3 regions of the Streptomyces sp. CA-294286 genome follow, and region 1 is predicted to be linked to each of the others. Evidence: riboswitches for the same ligand, from Rfam matches in the RefSeq annotation. Region 1 holds a riboswitch; each other region holds the start of a gene.
What was found. Region 1 has a riboswitch for cyclic di-AMP ahead of ACQPZG_RS21155 (transglycosylase family protein). Riboswitches for the same ligand answer to the same signal wherever they lie in the genome.
Positions count from the first base shown of each region.

Region 2: another riboswitch for cyclic di-AMP. It lies ahead of ACQPZG_RS06005 (M23 family metallopeptidase); the one in region 1 lies ahead of ACQPZG_RS21155 (transglycosylase family protein).
Region 3: another riboswitch for cyclic di-AMP. It lies ahead of ACQPZG_RS18410 (M23 family metallopeptidase); the one in region 1 lies ahead of ACQPZG_RS21155 (transglycosylase family protein).

Region 1 is NZ_CP192005.1:3,685,759-3,691,366, forward strand. It holds gene ACQPZG_RS21145 (cytochrome P450 family protein) at 1-88, shown strand, start outside; gene ACQPZG_RS21150 (transglycosylase family protein) at 236-1,369, shown strand; cyclic di-AMP (ydaO/yuaA leader) riboswitch at 1,661-1,863, shown strand; gene ACQPZG_RS21155 (transglycosylase family protein) at 1,866-2,597, shown strand; gene eno (phosphopyruvate hydratase) at 2,940-4,232, shown strand; gene ACQPZG_RS21165 (FtsB family cell division protein) at 4,350-4,844, shown strand; gene ACQPZG_RS21170 (DUF501 domain-containing protein) at 4,883-5,425, shown strand; gene ACQPZG_RS21175 (exopolyphosphatase) at 5,422-5,608, shown strand, end outside.
Region 2 is NZ_CP192005.1:160,129-165,736, forward strand. It holds gene ACQPZG_RS05995 (carbohydrate kinase family protein) at 1-738, shown strand, start outside; gene ACQPZG_RS06000 (SGNH/GDSL hydrolase family protein) at 813-1,604, opposite strand; gene ACQPZG_RS06005 (M23 family metallopeptidase) at 1,794-2,843, opposite strand; cyclic di-AMP (ydaO/yuaA leader) riboswitch at 2,846-3,031, opposite strand; gene ACQPZG_RS06010 (tyrosine-protein phosphatase) at 3,407-4,216, shown strand; gene ACQPZG_RS06015 (DUF6126 family protein) at 4,263-4,520, opposite strand; gene ACQPZG_RS06020 (helix-turn-helix domain-containing protein) at 4,522-5,130, opposite strand; gene ACQPZG_RS06025 (aspartate aminotransferase family protein) at 5,201-5,608, opposite strand, start outside.
Region 3 is NZ_CP192005.1:3,063,146-3,068,753, reverse strand. It holds gene trmB (tRNA (guanosine(46)-N7)-methyltransferase TrmB) at 1-613, shown strand, start outside; gene ACQPZG_RS18415 (PrsW family intramembrane metalloprotease) at 684-2,264, shown strand; gene ACQPZG_RS18410 (M23 family metallopeptidase) at 2,464-3,642, opposite strand; cyclic di-AMP (ydaO/yuaA leader) riboswitch at 3,654-3,787, opposite strand; gene ACQPZG_RS18405 (PP2C family protein-serine/threonine phosphatase) at 4,171-5,457, opposite strand; tRNA gene ACQPZG_RS18400 (tRNA-Met) at 5,596-5,608, opposite strand, start outside.

The DNA.
Region 1 (5,608 bases):
AGATCCTGCTGATTTGCGGTGGCGCGGCGGTCTCATCATGCGCGGACTGCGCACGCTCCCCGTCGAGTTCGGGGACGCCCACAGGTGAAGGCGAAGTGACGGGACCTCAGCAATGTGACCTTTGCGTGATCTGCACTGCATCGACTTGTGACGGGTGTTCGAGTACGGCTACGTTCACGGGCGACTCGGCAGTTACGGACGGAAGCCGAGTCACCGTCAGCTGAAAGGCAACCGCATGCGTTCCGGGAACGGTAAACACCGCCGCCCGCGTCAGGCCCCCGCACTGTTCGTCGCAGCAGGGGTGACCGGGTCCGCCATCGCGATTCCGCTTCTGGGTGCGACGAGCGCCTCGGCGGCCGACGCGAACACCTGGGACCGGGTCGCCGAGTGCGAGAGCGGCGGCATGTGGAGTGCCGACCTGGGCAACGGGCACTACGGCGGGCTCCAGTTCTCGCAGGAGAAGTGGGCGCGGTACGGGGGCCTGGACTACGCCCCGCGCGCCGACCTCGCCAGCCGCGCGCAGCAGATCAAGGTCGCCGAGAAGGTGTTCGCGGCGGAGGGCCGGCAGGCGTGGCCCAGTTGCGCCGTCATATCCGGACTGGCCCCCGGCGGCGGCTCCGGCTCCGGTTCCGGTTCGGAGGGTTCCGGTGGTGTGGACGCCGCCGACCCCGGTACGGATGCCAGTGCGCCGCCCAAGGCTCCCGCGGGCTCCGTGAAGCGCGACGCGCCCGAGGGCGGCACGCAGAGCCCGGACCGCGAGGACCCGTCGGCCTCCGCGGACGCCGTCACCCCCACCGAGCCCACGCCGGGCACCAGCGTCACCCCCAGTACCGGCCCGAGCGCCGACGCCGGGCAGGGCACCCCGGGTGCCGGGACTCCCGCCCCGTCCGGCTCCGCCGACCCCTCTGCCTCCGCCGACCCGGGCCAGGACCCCGGGCAGGGTGCGAGCCGGGGCAAGCACCGCGGCGAGCCCGCCCCCGAGAACACGTCCCCCGAAACGGGCAGTTCGGTCGAACCGGGCATGGACTCGACGGCGGGCGCGAGCCTCGACCCCGCCGTCACGCCCGGCACCGACCCGACCGCCGCCGACCCGTCCGTCACCGACGGCCGCGAGTCCGGCCAACACGCCTCCCGCGGCGAGAAGGCCGAGCGGCCCGGAGGGGTGCCCGCGTCGGACACGCCGTACACGGTCCGCGCCGGCGACAACCTCTCGCACATCGCGGACGAGGCGAAGGTGCCCGGCGGCTGGCCCGCCCTCTACGAGGCGAACCGCTCGGCGGTCGGTGCCGACCCGGACCTCATCCGTCCTGGCCAGAACCTCGTGCTGGGAGACGCGGCGGGCACGGAGCAGGCGGGAGCCGGTCACTGAACGGCCGCGAAACGGACACAAAGCAGGGGTAGTTCAGTGCCTTATGTCCGGTTCTGCGCAAGTGAGACATGAGTCTCTTCGCTCCAACTGGTGTGTCCCGCCGGGGAGCTCCCGGCGCGTCCGCTCTGACCTGCGTAAACAACCGCGTCGGAAGGGCAAGTAGGGGTGAGATGTCCCCGATGTTCGCCTTTGAACATCGGGGACTCCTGTGTTTACGGTCGTCATCGCTCGCCACCGGTGAGCACCGGAGCCCGTCACGCCGAATCCTGCCGGCGGGCACCGGGAGCAGTCGTCGCGTAAGCGCCGTAGGCAGGAGCGGGGGACCCAAGGTAAGTGCCGGGCCCGGACGTTGAGAGACGTGACGGGAACGGCTCGGGGTGAAGCCGCCGAAACGGAACGCAGTTGCAGCACGCAGCGGCGGACCGGACCGGAGGCCGGGCGAACTCACAGCCCGAACCCGACAGCTCACCTCGAAGGCGTCGGTGAGGAGATATCCATGTCGCTTTTCAGCAAGGGCAAGCACCGCCGCCCGTCCAAGGCCACCCGTGTCGTCACCCTCGCCGGTGTCACCGGTGTCGCGGTCGCAGCCCCGCTGATGGGGGCCTCCACGGCCTCCGCCGCCTCCGTCGACACCTGGGACAAGGTCGCCCAGTGCGAGTCCGGCGGCAACTGGTCCATCAACACCGGCAACGGCTACTACGGCGGTCTGCAGTTCTCGCAGTCCTCCTGGGCGGCCGCGGGCGGCACCAAGTACGCCCCGCGCGCCGACCAGGCCTCCAAGGGCCAGCAGATCGCCACCGCCGAGCGGCTGCTCGACATGCAGGGTCCGGGTGCCTGGGCCTGCGCCGGCGCCGGCAATCTGACCAACGACGGTGTCGACCCGGGCGTCAGCACCGGTTCGGGCTTCTCGCAGAAGTCCGCCCCCAAGGCGCAGAAGCGCCAGGAGGCCCCGGCCGCTTCCCGCAGCGAGGCCCGCAAGGCCCCGAAGGCCGTCGAGCGGGTGGCCCCCAAGGCTGCCCCGAAGGCCGCCAAGCAGGCTGCCCCGAAGTCCGTCGCCCCGGTCAAGAAGGGTGACGGCGAGTACGAGGTGAAGGCCGGCGACACGCTCGGCAAGATCGCCCAGGCGCACCACGTCAAGGGCGGCTGGCAGCACCTCCTCGACCTGAATGAGGACGTCGTCACCGACGCCGACCTCATCTTCCCGGGTCAGCAGCTCCACCTGCGCTGACCCCCGTGCGGGGCGGCGGCCCACCCCCGCCGCCCCCGCACGCCGGGCCCCGGCCGGACGCGACGCCCCCCCCGTTCGCGCCCGGCCGGGGTTCTTCCGTTCCCCCGCCCCGTTCCGTACGCGCAGTGCGGGGCGCGCAGTGCGGGCGTACCGGTTCCCCGGGCGGCCGACGGCGGCGACCTTCGGCGCGGTCTTCGTCCCCTCTTGCAGGCATTCGGGCATTTTTCCGTCCCATCAGACAGTCGTACGGCCGAACGACGCCCCAGGTCCGGTTAGGCTCTTGTCGCAAGGCCGAAAGCGACCCTGCACTCAGCTTCCCCAGCGTCACACCCCATGAAGGAGATGCTCGTGCCGTCCATCGACGTCGTCGTAGCCCGGGAAATCCTGGACTCCCGAGGCAATCCCACGGTCGAGGTCGAGGTCGGCCTCGACGACGGCAGCACCGGCCGTGCTGCTGTTCCGTCCGGCGCCTCCACCGGTGCCTTCGAAGCCGTGGAGCTTCGTGACGGGGACCCCAACCGCTACCTCGGCAAGGGCGTCGAGAAGGCCGTCCTGGCCGTCATCGAGCAGATCGGCCCGGAGCTCGTCGGCTACGACGCGACCGAGCAGCGCCTGATCGACCAGGCGATGTTCGACCTCGACGCCACCGAGAACAAGGGCTCGCTGGGCGCCAACGCCATCCTCGGCGTCTCCCTCGCCGTCGCGCACGCCGCCTCCGAGGCCAGCGACCTGCCGCTGTTCCGCTACCTCGGCGGCCCGAACGCGCACCTGCTGCCCGTCCCGATGATGAACATCCTCAACGGTGGGTCGCACGCCGACTCCAACGTCGACATCCAGGAGTTCATGATCGCGCCGATCGGCGCCGAGTCCTTCTCCGAGGCGCTGCGCTGGGGCGCCGAGGTCTACCACACCCTCAAGAAGGTGCTGAAGACCAAGGGCCTGTCCACCGGTCTCGGCGACGAGGGCGGCTTCGCCCCGAACCTGGAGTCCAACCGCGCCGCGCTCGACCTCATCATCGAGGCCATCACGCAGGCCGGTTACGTTCCCGGCGAGCAGATCGCGCTCGCGCTCGACGTCGCCGCCTCCGAGTTCTACAAGGACGGCAAGTACGAGTTCGAGGGCGCGTCCCGCTCGGCCGCCGAGATGACCGACTACTACGAGGAGCTCGTCTCCGCGTACCCGCTGGTCTCCATCGAGGACCCGCTGTACGAGGACGACTGGGACGGCTGGAAGGTCATCACCGACAAGCTGGGCGCCAAGGTCCAGATCGTCGGCGACGACCTCTTCGTCACCAACCCCGAGCGCCTCGCCCGCGGCATCGAGGAGGGCTCCGCCAACGCCCTGCTCGTCAAGGTCAACCAGATCGGCTCGCTCACCGAGACGCTGGACGCCGTCGAGCTGGCCCAGCGCAACGGCTTCAAGTGCATGATGAGCCACCGCTCCGGCGAGACCGAGGACGTCACCATCGCCGACCTCGCCGTCGCCGTGAACTGCGGTCAGATCAAGACCGGCGCCCCGGCCCGCTCGGACCGCGTCGCCAAGTACAACCAGCTGCTGCGCATCGAGGAGATCCTCGACGACGCCGCGGTCTACGCCGGCCGCTCGGCGTTCCCGCGGTTCCGCGCGAACCAGTAGGTACCTCGCTCCGGCCCGCCGACCCCGGTCGGCACGCCAGTCGTCCCTACGTCCCCGGCCACGGTCCCGTACCGTGTCCGGGGACGTACGCGCGTAACGGGGAGGCGGGACAGGCACATGGCCGCGAAGGGCTCGAAGGGCAACCGCGACCGGTTCTCCACGACGACCAGGCTGCGGCTGCTCGGCGAGCAGACCGCGGCCCGCGTCTACCGCTCGCAGACCCGCCGCCAGGCCCGCCGCTCCCGCCTCACCGGGCGGGCGGCGCTGCTGGTCCTGGTGGTGTGCACGCTGGTGGTCGCCCTCGCGTACCCGATACGGCAGTACGTGTCGCAGCGCACCGAGATCGCCGACCAGGAGCACGCGAAGAACGAGGCCGAGCGCCGGGTGGAGCAACTCCGCGACGCCAAGGCGCGCCTCCAGGACGACGCGCACGTCGTGCGCCTCTCGCGCGAGCACCTGCACTACGTGAAGCCGGGCGAGACCGGCTTCACGATGTACGACCCGGAGGCGTCCGGCTCCTCGCCGCACCCCGACGGCGGCAAGAGCGCCGACCAGCCCTGGTACTCCCACGTCTGGCGCGGCGTCGACGAGGCCGACCGCAGGGAACCGTAGACCCCCCTACAGAGCACCCGTCACGACAGAAGGCACGCATGGACACACCGCCCCCGACCACGCCGCGCTCCGAGCCCACCGGGACGGACATCGAGGCGTTCAAGCTCCAGCTCGGCCGCCCGCCGCGCGGACTGCGCGCCATCGCGCACCGCTGCCCGTGCGGCAACCCGGACGTGGTCGAGACGGCCCCGCGCCTGGAGGACGGCACGCCGTTCCCGACGCTGTACTACATGACCTGCCCCCGGGCCACGGGCGCGATCGGCACCCTGGAGGGCTCCGGTCTGATGAAGGAGATGCAGGCCCGGCTGTCCACGGACGAGGCGCTGGCCGACCAGTACCGGGCGGCGCACGAGGACTACCTGGAGCGGCGCGACGCGATCGAGGAACTGGTGGGCTTCCCCAGCGCGGGCGGGATGCCCGACCGGGTGAAGTGCCTGCACGTGCTGGTGGGGCACTCGCTGGTCGCGGGGCCCGGGGTGAACCCGTTCGGCGACGAGGCGCTGGCGCTGCTGCCGCGGTGGTGGGCCAAGGGCCCCTGCGTCACCCCGTGCGCCGACCCGTCCGCGGAGAGCGCCCAGTGACCAGGGTCGCCGCCATCGACTGCGGTACGAACTCCATCCGCCTCCTCGTCGCGGACGCCGACCCCGCGACCGGCGAACTGGTCGACCTGGACCGGCGGATGACGATCGTCCGGCTCGGCCAGGGCGTGGACAGGACCGGCCGGCTCGCCCCCGAGGCCCTGGAGCGCACGTTCGCCGCGTGCC
Region 2 (5,608 bases), 3.5 Mb from region 1:
GACGTGAAGTTCCTCGACGTCATCGGCGACGACTGGATCGGCGGCGAGGTCCGGGAGCGGATGGCCAAGGGCGGCGTCGACTTCGAACCGATGATCTCGCCCGCGGGCACCCGCCGGGCCGTGAACCTCGTGGACCCGGCGGGCCGCCGGATGTCGTTCTACGACGCCAGGGACCCGGAGGGGCTGCGGATGCCGCGCGACTTCTACGCCCCGCACCTGGTCCGGGCCCGGCACGTCCACGTGACGATCATGGGTTTCGCCCGTCATCTGCTGGTGGACCTGGTCGAGTCCGGCGTGCCGCTCTCCACCGACCTGCACGACTGGGACGGGATCACGGACCACCACCGCGCCTTCGCGCTCAGCGCCGACCTGGTCTTCCTGAGCGCCGCGGGCGCGGGCGAGCGGATCGGTGAGGTGATGCGGGAGATCCTGCGGGAGGGCAGGGCCCGTGCGGTGGTCGCGACGGCGGGCGCGGGCGGTTCGTACCTGCTGACCCGTGAAGGCGGCAGCACTCCGCGGCACGTCCCGGCGACGGTCCCACCCGCCCCGGTGGTGGACTCCAACGGTGCGGGCGACGCGTACGTCTCCGGTTTCCTGTACGGGCGTCTCGCCGGCCGGGACCTGGAGGCGTGTGCCGGGCTGGGCGCGCTGGCCGGGGCGTACGCCTGCACCGTCGCGGGCAATGCGTCCCTCATCGGCCCGGAAGCGCTGGCGGCCGAACCTTCCGGTCCCGCCTGAGCCCTGGGGGCGCTCGGCGCGTCCGGTCGGCGGCGGCCGCTGCCCCCGGAGGCCGCGTCCGCGCCGACCGTGCCTCAGAGCGGCAGCAGATCCGGTCGCTTGGCTTCCACGTGGTCGCCGGAGCTCTCCCCGCGCAGTCGCCGTCCGATCCACGGCACGAGGTGCTCGCGGGCCCACTGGATGTTGTCGCGGCGCGCTTCGAGGGTGCCCCGCAGGGGTTGCGGCGGCCACGGCTGGTCGGGGTCGGCGGGGATCTCCAGGCCGAGGACCTGGCCGGCCCGCAGAGCGACCCGGGTGTGTCCCTCGGGCGAGAGGTGCAGCCGGTCGGGGTCCCAGGCACGCCGGTCCTGCACGGACTTCAGCGACCACAGGTCGAGGACGGGACAGCCGTAGCGGTCCGCGATGGCCCGTACGTGTGCCGAGTAGGTGGCGACCTTGCCGCGCATGTGGCGCAGCACGGGTACACCGCGGGTGTCGAAGCCGGTGGTCACCATGACGGTGCCGACCGCCGAGGTCAGCTCGGCGACGGCCTTCTCGAACCGTTCGGCCACGTCGTCGGGGTCGCTGCCCGGCCGGATGATGTCGTTGCCGCCCGCACAGAAGCTGACCAGGTCGGGCGCGAGCTCCTTGGCGCGCGGGACCTGGTCCGCGACGATCTGGTCGAGGAGCTTGCCCCGGACCGCAAGATTCGCGTAGCGGAAGGTGTGTTCGGGTACCCGGTCGTCCAGGAGGACGGCCAGCCGGTCGGCCCAGCCGATGAACGCGCCGCCGGGGCCGGGATCGCCCACACCTTCGGTGAAGCTGTCCCCGATCGCCGCGTACGACCCGATGGTGCCTGCTGTGAATGATCTCGAATCGTCTGCCACGTTGACACATCCTTCACCGTCGCAAGTGACCTACGCCACCGTAGGGAAGGGTGACGGTGGGTGAGATATGCCATCGGTCAAGTTTCGTTCAACCCGGAATACGGGCGGACTGTGGCGTACGCACCTCGCCCCCGCACCGGAGTCGGTACGGGGGCGAGGGCGAGCGGGGACGGGGCCGTCCGGGTGGCGTCAGATGGAGACGCCGTTGCTGCGCAGGTAGGCCAGCGGGTCGATGTCGGAGCCGTAACCCGGGCCGGTGCGGATCTCGAAGTGCAGGTGCGGGCCGGTGGAGTTGCCGGTGGAGCCGGAGTAGCCGATCTGCTGGCCGCCGGAGACGCTCTGGCCGGAGCGGACGTTCAGCGCGGAGAGGTGCGCGTACTGCGAGAAGCGGCCGTCGTTGTGCCGGATTACGACCTCGTTGCCGTACGAGCCGCCCCAGCCGGCGGAGACGACGGTGCCCGCGCTGACGGCCTTGACCGAGGTGCCGGAGGACGCCCGGAAGTCGACGCCGGTGTGGTAACCGCTGGACCAGCTGCCGCCGGAGGCGCGGTACGGAGTGGAGACGCCGGAGGGCACGGGCGCGCTGAAGCCGGAGCTGGAGCCGGTGTTCTGCGACGGGCGCTCGGTGCGCCGCTCGCTCTTCGCCGCACGCTGCTCGGTGCGCTCACGGCTCTGCTCGGTGCGCTGCTCGGCGCGCTTCTGGGCCTTCTCGGCCTTGCGCTCGGCGGTGCGCTCGGCCTTGCGCTCGGTGGTGCGTTCAGCCTTGCGCTCGGTGGGGGCGGCCTTCTTCTCCGCCGGGGCCGCGGCGGGGGCGGACGAACCGCCCGGCGCCTTCGCGCCGATCGACAGCTTCATGCCGGGGAGGATCAGCGAGGGGTCCTCGCCGACGACCGACCGGTTGTCGGAGTAGAGCTTCTGCCAGCCGCCGCGCACGTTCTTCTCGGCGGCGATCTTCGACAGGTGGTCGCCGCGCACGACGGAGTACGTACGGGTCGCGTCGGTCTTCGGGGTCGCCGCCTGCTCCGCCGTACGCTGCTGCGGCACTATCGCCGCCGGAGCCTTCTGCGACGTGAGCACGGGGGCCTCGGCCACCGGCGCCGCGGCCTTGTCGGCGGCGTGCGCGCCCGTGGCGCCGATCAGCGGGAGCGCCAGTGCCGCGCTCCCCGTGCCGGCGGCGACGAAGCCGCGGGTGAGGGACGAACTGGACTTCGGGCGGCGGTGCTTACCCTTTGCAGGCATGACGATTTCCTCTCCGGCGCCTACGGGGTGAGCTGTCGGGTTCGGGCTGGAGATGCCCGGCCGCGCTCGTCACGAGCACGACTTAACCCCTAGCCGGTCCGGCGGACTCTCGTCCTCCGGCGCCGGCGTACTACCTGGGTCCCCCGCTCCTGCCACACGAAGAAAGATGGGTGCGGTGCCCGGGTGGTGGCAGGACTCGGCGGTCCACCCGGATTGACGGTGACCGTAGGCGAGTGAAGGCCGCCGGAACAAGCCGTTCCCTTCTTCTCCCCGCCGTCAGCACCTCTTCTTCATGATTCTCACGCCGTTCCCGCTCCGCCCCTTCCACCACTTTCCGTCCCTGGCCTGCCTTTTGACGCCCCGCCACCTCCTGGCACATCACCCTTATGATCCTGCTCACTCGACTCCGGCACAGAATCGCCCATAAACCTCAATTGCTTCCAAAAAACCCAAGAGGCTGCACATCGGTTGCCTGAGGCATCGGTGTTGCGCCCATGTCGTATCTTCGGAACGCGCCCCTCGTCGGCCACGTCGCGCCGGCGAACGACCTTGAGGAGTCGCTCGTGACGCAGCAAGTGCCACAGGTCCCGTCGTCGGCCGAGCCCGACCTGACCGGTGTACGGAACTTCCGCGACGTGGGCGGGCTGCCCACCGCCGACGGACGCACGGTGCGGTACGGACGGCTCTTCCGCAGCGGGCATCTCGCGCACGCCACCGCGGCGGACACGGCCTTCCTCAATTCCCTCGGCCTGCACACCGTCTTCGACTTCCGCAACGACGCGGACCAGAAGCTGGAGGGCCCGGACGTCGAGCTCACGGGCGTGCGCAACGTCAACATCCCGTTGAGCGACCCGGCGGACGGCGCGGAGTTCTGGCGGATGGTGCGCGACGGCGGCATGGACCAGCTGCGGGAGATCCTGGACGACGGCAAGGCCGCGGCCCGCATGACGGAGGCGTACCGCCGCATCATCAAGGACCGCACGGCCGAGCACAGCCGGGTGCTGCACGCCCTGGCCGAGGACAGCGTGCCCGCGCTGATGCACTGCGCGGCGGGCAAGGACCGGGCGGGGTTGTCGGTCGCCGTGACGCTGCTCGCGGTGGGCGTCGAGCGCGAGGCCGTGGAGGCGGACTACGTCAAGTCGAACGACCCGCACCGCCGGTACCGGGTGCAGCGCAGCAGCGACTCCCCCGACGCGATGAACGCCGAGGTGCTGAGACTGCTCGCGCCGCTCTTCGACGCCCGCGTGGAGTACCTCGGCGCGGCGTTCTCCACGATCGAGGAGACCTGGGGCGACACGGAGACGTACCTGACGCAGGGCCTGAAGCTCGCCCCCCGGACGCGCGAGGCGCTGCGCGAGCGCCTCACCGTCTAGGGCCGCAGGGTGCGGGGGCGGCGGGGCGCGGACGCCCGCCCGGTCTTCAGCCCTTGCCGCCGAGAGTGAACAGCAGGTAGATGAAGGCCGCGAAGACGTGTCCCACGGCGACGTACAGGAAGACCCGGAGGACGAGGCCGCGCGGAGCCCTGTCCTCCACGAAGCCGAGGACGCCCGAGGATTTCCCCGCGCCGTCGTTCCAGTCGGCCTTCCTGCCGTCCGGTCCGCCCTCCCGGGCCATCTCGTCGGCGGCCCTGGCGATCGCGGCCATCGCGGCGTTCTGTGCTTCGGTGAGCTCCGCCATCTCATGACTCCTGGGGCAGGCAGAGCCCGGCGACGGTGCTCTGCATCAGCGTGTGGACGAAAAGCAGCTCCGCCCCGCCCGGTGTCACGGACGTGATCCGGTGCGGGGTGAGCGAGTCGAAGTGGGCGCTGTCACCCGCGTCCAGCAGGTGCACGGTGTCGCCGAGCGCCAACCGCAGGCGCCCTTCGAGGACGTACAGCCACTCCTCGCCGGGGTGCACCCGGACGAGGTCCTGCTGCGCCGCATGGGGGACGTGCACGCGCAGTGCCTGCATGGCGCGGCCGGAACCGCCCGCCTGCCGGTAGGTCCAGCCGTCGGCCTCGCGTGCGGCCATGTCACCGGCGCGCAGTACGGCGTCCCGGCCGCCGGCGCTCTCGCCGAGCAGCTCGGAGACGGTCGTACCGTAGATCCGTGCCAACGCGAGCAGCATCGGCAGCGAGGGCTGCCGCAAACCCGTCTCCAGGCGGGACAGGTGCGCCGGCGAGAGCCCGGCGCGCCGGGCGGCGGCCTCCAGGGTCAGACCGCTGCGGCGTCGCAGTTCGCGCAGGTGGGGAGCGACCGCGGGCAGCTCGGCGGAGTCGTCGGTGCTCTCCTCGGGCGGTGGCGTCATGCTCCCAGTGAGCCAGAGCGGTTGCCTCTGGGGCAAGTGCTTTGCCCCAGAGGCAAATGTCCCGGCCGGTTCAGCGGTGGGCGACAGCCTGTTTCACCAGGGTCCTGCCGAAGTCCCACATCAGCCCGCCGCCGCTGTGCGCTTCGTCCATCACGGCGGTGAACGCCGCGACGAACCGGTCGACCTCCTTCTCCCCCACGGTCAGCGGCGGGATCAGTTTGATCACTTCGAGGTGGTCGCCGGACACCTGGGTGAGAATCCGGTGCTTCTGGAGCAGCGGTACGACGACCATCTGCGCGAAGAGCCCCTTGCGGGCGGCCTGGAGCACGGTCCACCGGCTGCGCAGCTTGAGCGACTGCGGGCGGCCGAACTCGATGCCGATCATCAGCCCGCGCCCTCGCACGTCGTGCAGCAGCTCGTACCGGTCGACCAGCTCCGTCAGCCTGGCCTTGAGCAGGTCTCCGACGCGGCGGGCGCG
Region 3 (5,608 bases), 620 kb from region 1:
GAAGTGGTGGCCGACCCGGGGGCTGGACATCGACGGGCAGCGCGTCCTGGACCTCGGCGAGATGTTCGAGGGCCTCCCGGTCGCCCTGGAGATCGGTTTCGGGATGGGCGAGGCGACCGCGCAGATGGCCGCCGACGACCCGGCCACCGGCATCCTCGCCGTCGATGTGCACACCCCCGGCCAGGGCAACCTCCTCGGCCTCGCCGAACGCAACGGCCTCTCCAACGTCCGGGTGGCCAACGGCGACGCGATCATCCTGCTCCGCGAGATGCTCGCCCCCGATTCGCTGTCCGGCCTGCGCGTGTACTTCCCGGACCCGTGGCCCAAGGCCCGCCACCACAAGCGGCGGCTGATCCAGCCGGAGTTCCTGTCGCTCGCCGCGTCCCGGCTCGCGCCCGGCGCCGTGCTGCACTGCGCGACCGACTGGGAGAACTACGCCGAGCAGATGCTCGAAGTGCTCACCGCGCACCCGGACTTCGAGAACACCCAGGAGGACGGCGGGTACGCGCCCCGGCCCGCTTTCCGGCCGCTGACCCGCTTCGAGGGGCAGGGCCTGGACAAGGGGCACGTGGTCCACGACCTGCTGTTCCGTCGCGTACCGCACGCCGGTTGACGCAACGCTCCGCCCCGGCGACTGTCCGAACAGGATCGCGAGTGTCAGTGGCACTCGTTAGGGTCGTTGGATGTACGAGACGTACGGATCGCCGCCCGAGCACCCCGCCGTGCCCGCTCCCGAGCCGCAACCGGCTCCGGCGGCGAGCCGCGCGCCGGAGGCCGAGCCGCGCGCCGACGCCGTACGGGACAAGGCCCCGGACCTCCCCGCGCTGCCGGGCCCCCGTGCCGTGCCCGAGCCCCAGGCCCTGCCCCCGCCCCGCTCCCTTCCTCACCCTCACCCCCTGCCCGACTCGCGTTCCCTGCCCGAGCTGCGCGAGCCGCCGCCCGCGGTTCCGGATCTCCCGCCCTGGCCGTACCCGCCGCGCCGCACCCTCCGGCACCGGGTGCGCCACCACGCGCTCTGGCGGAGCAGGACGGTCCGCGCGACGGCGCTGATCGTGCTGCTCGCGGTGTCCGGTCTCGTGCTGCTCGCGCTGGTACGGGAGCAGACCGGCACCCGGGGCTTCCTGGTGGGCCTCGGGCTCGCCGTCTTCCCGGTGCCGCTGCTGATATCGGCGTTCCGCTGGCTGGACCGGGTGGAGCCGGGCCCCTGGCGGAACCTGGTCTTCGCGTTCACCTGGGGTTCCTGCGCCGCGGCGCTCATCGCCATCACCGCCAACAGCTTCGCCGTGCGCTGGATAGCCGTGGCCACCGCCGATCCCGACAGTGCGGACACGCTCGGGGCGACCGTCGTCGCGCCGGTCGTCGAGGAGTGCGCGAAGGCTGCGGCGATCCTGCTGGTCTTCCTGTTCCGCAGGAAGCACTTCACTGGCATCGTCGACGGCGTCGTGATCGCGGGCTTCACCGCCACCGGCTTCGCGTTCACCGAGAACATCCTCTACCTGGGCAACGCCTTCGGTGAGGACCAGAGCTTCGGCGGTCCCGGACTCGGGGCGGTGACCGCCGGTACGTTCTTCGTGCGGGTGATCATGTCGCCGTTCGCGCACCCTCTGTTCACCGTGCTGACCGGCCTCGGTTTCGGGCTGGTGGCGCTCGCCCCCGCCCGGCGCGGCCGCCGTCGCGCCTGGGTGCGGATCCGCCGGGTCGTGCTGCCGCTGCTCGGTCTGCTGCTGGCGATGGGCATGCACGCCCTGTGGAATGGCTCGGCGTCCTTCGGACCGCTCGCGTTCTACGGGGTGTACGGGCTGTTCATGGTGCCCGCGTTCGCCTTCCTGACCTGGCTGGCCATCTGGACCCGGCAGCGGGAACTGCGCATGATCGGCGCCGAGCTGCCCGCGTACGCCGCGGCCGGCTGGCTCGATCCGGCGGAGCCGCTCGCGCTGTCCTCGATGCACGCCCGCTCCCTCGCCCAGGGGCACGCGGCCCGCACCCACGGCCCCGGCGCCGCCCGCGCGGTCGCCGAGTACGAGGAAGCAGCCACCGCGCTGGCCTTCCTGCGCTACCGGGCACGGCGCCAGACGGCCACCCCGCAGGCGGCGGCCGAGTTCACCGCCGGCGAGCGGGAACTCCTGCACCGCCTGTGGGAACGCAAGAGGATCGCGGGCCCGGCCCTGGTGTACGCGGCCCAGGTCACCGGGCGCATACGGATGCTGCCCCCGCCGTACCACCCGGCCTACGCGGCGGCCTACAACCCGTACCGGAACCACTAGGGCCCGCGGACTGCGCCGCGTACCCGCGCGGACGCGAACCGGCAGCCCTGGCGTCGGGGGGTGAGCGCCAGGACTGCCGGAGTTCGGGAAGTCGTATGTGCGAGGGGCGGGTGTCGTCTGTGCGTGGGGCGGTGTCGTCTGTGCGTGGGGCGGTGCCCGATGTGCGAGGGACGGTGTCAGTTGTGCGAGGGGGCGGGTCTCAGACCGTCAGGCCCTTGTCCCGCAGCCATGCCGCCGGGTCGACGCCCGCGCCGCCGGGCGTGCGCACCTCCAGGTGCAGGTGCGCGCCGGACACGTTGCCGGTGGCGCCCACGTTTCCGATGGTCTCCCCGGTGCCCACGGTGCTGCCGGCCGAGACCTTCATCTGGGAGAGGTGGCAGTACCAGATCTCCGTGCCGTCCTTGAGTTCCAGCACGATCCGGTAGCCGTAGGAGCCGGACCAGCCGGCCGACTTGATGGTGCCGCCGTGCACGGCCTTGACCGGGGTGCCCGCCGACGCGGCGAAGTCGAGGCCGGTGTGCTGCCCGGAGGACCACATCGAGCCGGACTGTCCGTAGGTGGCGGTGAGCGTGTACTGGGAGGTGGGCATCGCGTAGCTGCCGGCCAGCTTGGCGAGCCGCTCGGCCTCCGCCTTCGCGGCTGCCTTCGCCTCGGCTTCCGCTTTGGCCTTCGCCTCGGCCTCGGCCTTGTCCCTCTCGGCCTTCTCCGCCTTGGCCTCGGCCTCGTCGCGCTGCTTCTTTGCCTCGGCCGCCGCGTCCTTGACGGCCTGCGCGCGGGCCGCCTCCTGGGCGGCCTCGTCGGCGGTGGAACGCTGCTGCTCGGCCTGCTGGAGGATGCGGGCCCGCAGGCTCTCGCCCGCGCCGACCTGCTCCACCGGGGCCCCGGCGACGGCGTGCACGGCGGTCGTGGTGGGCACCGCGGCGACCACCACGTCCTGCTCGGCCGCTCCGGAGTCCGCCAGCATGGTGCCGACGCCCGGCAGGGACTCGGCGTCCGGCAGGGAGTCCACGAGCGAGTCGAGGGAGTCGGTGAGCACGTCGGGCAGGGATATGGAGACGGCCGGCTTCTCCTGGGCGGTGGCGATGCCGCCCGCACCGACCGCGGCGATCACGCCGACGCCCAGCACGGTGGAACTGCGGGCGAGGGAGCCGCGCTGCTTGGCGACGCGGTGCTTGCCACGTACCGGAGCGATGGAGTCCGCGGTGGGGTTCCACTCCTCGGCCGCCGCGCGCGGTCCGCCCGCGTCGAACTCCACGAAGCCTTCGAAGCCTCCGCTGCGCTGCTGCGGGACCTGGTGGTCCTCGCTCGGGACGCCGTACGCCCCGTACGAGAAAGCGGGGGCTGTGGGGGCTTCGGGGGCAGGCCTGTTGGACGCCACGGAGGCGCGCTCCTTTCCTTCCTTCTCGCCTACCGGGTTAGCTGACGGGTTCGGAGCAGGAAGGTCTCCTACGGGCCAACTTCGGCCCGATTCACCCCAATTGGTGGTTCCCCGGTTTCCTCACGGAATTCGGCGCACGCGCACGGCGCCGTCTCTGACGACGGCTGGGACGACCGCGCTGCGTTATCGAACGTTAATAGACACACAAGTGGATTTCCAAGCCGTTCCTCTTGATCGTTCACACAGAGCCCCCACTCGTGACCAGGACATAGATCCTTATATGCGTACCAACCGGGGCGACACACCGGTCTCTTGACGCCCACTTGGCCACACCGGCCCCGGTGCCCGCAAACTCTCCACAACTGATAGATCATCAATTGTTATGCGATGGGCTGCGCTTCGAGCACCCAGCGTGACGCCCCTCGTAACGTCCCCGCGCGGCACCGGCCGCGCGGGCCGCACAAGCCGCACAGACCGCACAGGCCGCATAGGCCGCACAGGCCGCCGTCAGTGTCCCCGCGGCTCGCCTCAGTAACCCTTCACGATCTCCACGGTTCGCCGCCGCTCCGGCTGCCCCGCCCCCGGCCGCGCCACCGCGAGCAGCGCCATGTCGTCGGTCTGCGTGCCGCCCGTATGCACCCGTACGTCGCTGGTGAGCGCGTCCAGCACGGCCTCGGCCCCGGAGAACAGCGAGCGCCGCAGCCGGGCCGCCGGATCGTAGAAGGCCCCCGCCTCGTCCCGCGCCTCCGACAGACCGTCGGTGTAGAACACCAGCGTCGCGCCGCCGGGAAAGCCGAACTCCCTCGCCCTGTCCGGCCAGTCGCCCAGGTCACCCATCCCCAGCGGCAGCGCGAACTCCTCCGGCTCCAGAACGTCCAGCTCGCCGCTCGGGTACAGCAGCAGCGGCTCGGGGTGCCCGCGGTTCACCAGCCGTACGACGCCCTCGCCGCGCGGGATCTCGGCGAGCACCGCCGTCGTGAACCCCTCCAGCGCGTCCAGCCCGTCCCGCCGCCTGCCCTCCCGGGCGAGCGCCCGCTCCAACCGCTGCGCGACGCCCTCCAGGCAACTCTCCGTCTCCGCCGCCTCCCGGAACGCCCCCACCACCACCGCGACCGCCTCCACGGCCTCAAGTCCCTTGCCCCGTACGTCCCCCACCACCAGACGCACCCCGTACGGCGTGTCCTGCACGGCGAAGAGGTCGCCACCGATGAACGCGTCCGCCTCCGCCGCCTCGTACCGCGCGGCGACCTCCAGGCCGCCGATCCGTTCCGGCGGGATCGGCACGACGGCCCGCTGCGCCGCCTCGGCGATCACCCGTGCCGACGCCAACTGCCGGCCACTGCGGCGCACGACCCGGTTGATCAGGATCGACAGCACGGCCACCGTCACCAGGGTCACCAGCTCGGTCATGCCGATCACCGACGTGAGGGTGTCGTCATGGAGGCGCAGCCCCAGCACCGCGAGCACGCCCGCACAGGCGATCAGACCGGTACCGGCCAGCGAGAAGAACGGCGCGGCGATCAGCGGCGCCGCCGTGAACATCGGGGCGGCCGTGAAGTCGGTCGGCGTCAGCAGGTCGAAGGGGATCGCGCCCGCGATCATCAGGGCGGGCAGCGCCCGTACGAACCGCCTCGTCCTCTTCCCGCCGACGCCGGCGACCACCGACGCCCCGCGCTCCGCCCCCGTACCGTCCCCGCCGCGCCTGTACCCCGCCACCGTCTGCTCCCCTGCCCAGGTCCGCACCGGGTGCGGACGGTACCGCTCCCCGCCCAGGCTGGCCGGAGCCGCGCCGCAGAGCGAATCGGCATCCGCCATGTGGGGGACGCGCACGGCGCGCGCGGGCGCCCCCGCAAGGAACCGCTCGTGCACGCAACCACTCGCTCGGACGCGGGAAAAGCCGGAGGCCCGGGACTCTTTCGAGTTCCGGGCCTCCGGCCTTCACTACTTCTTCAGTAGCGGGGACAGG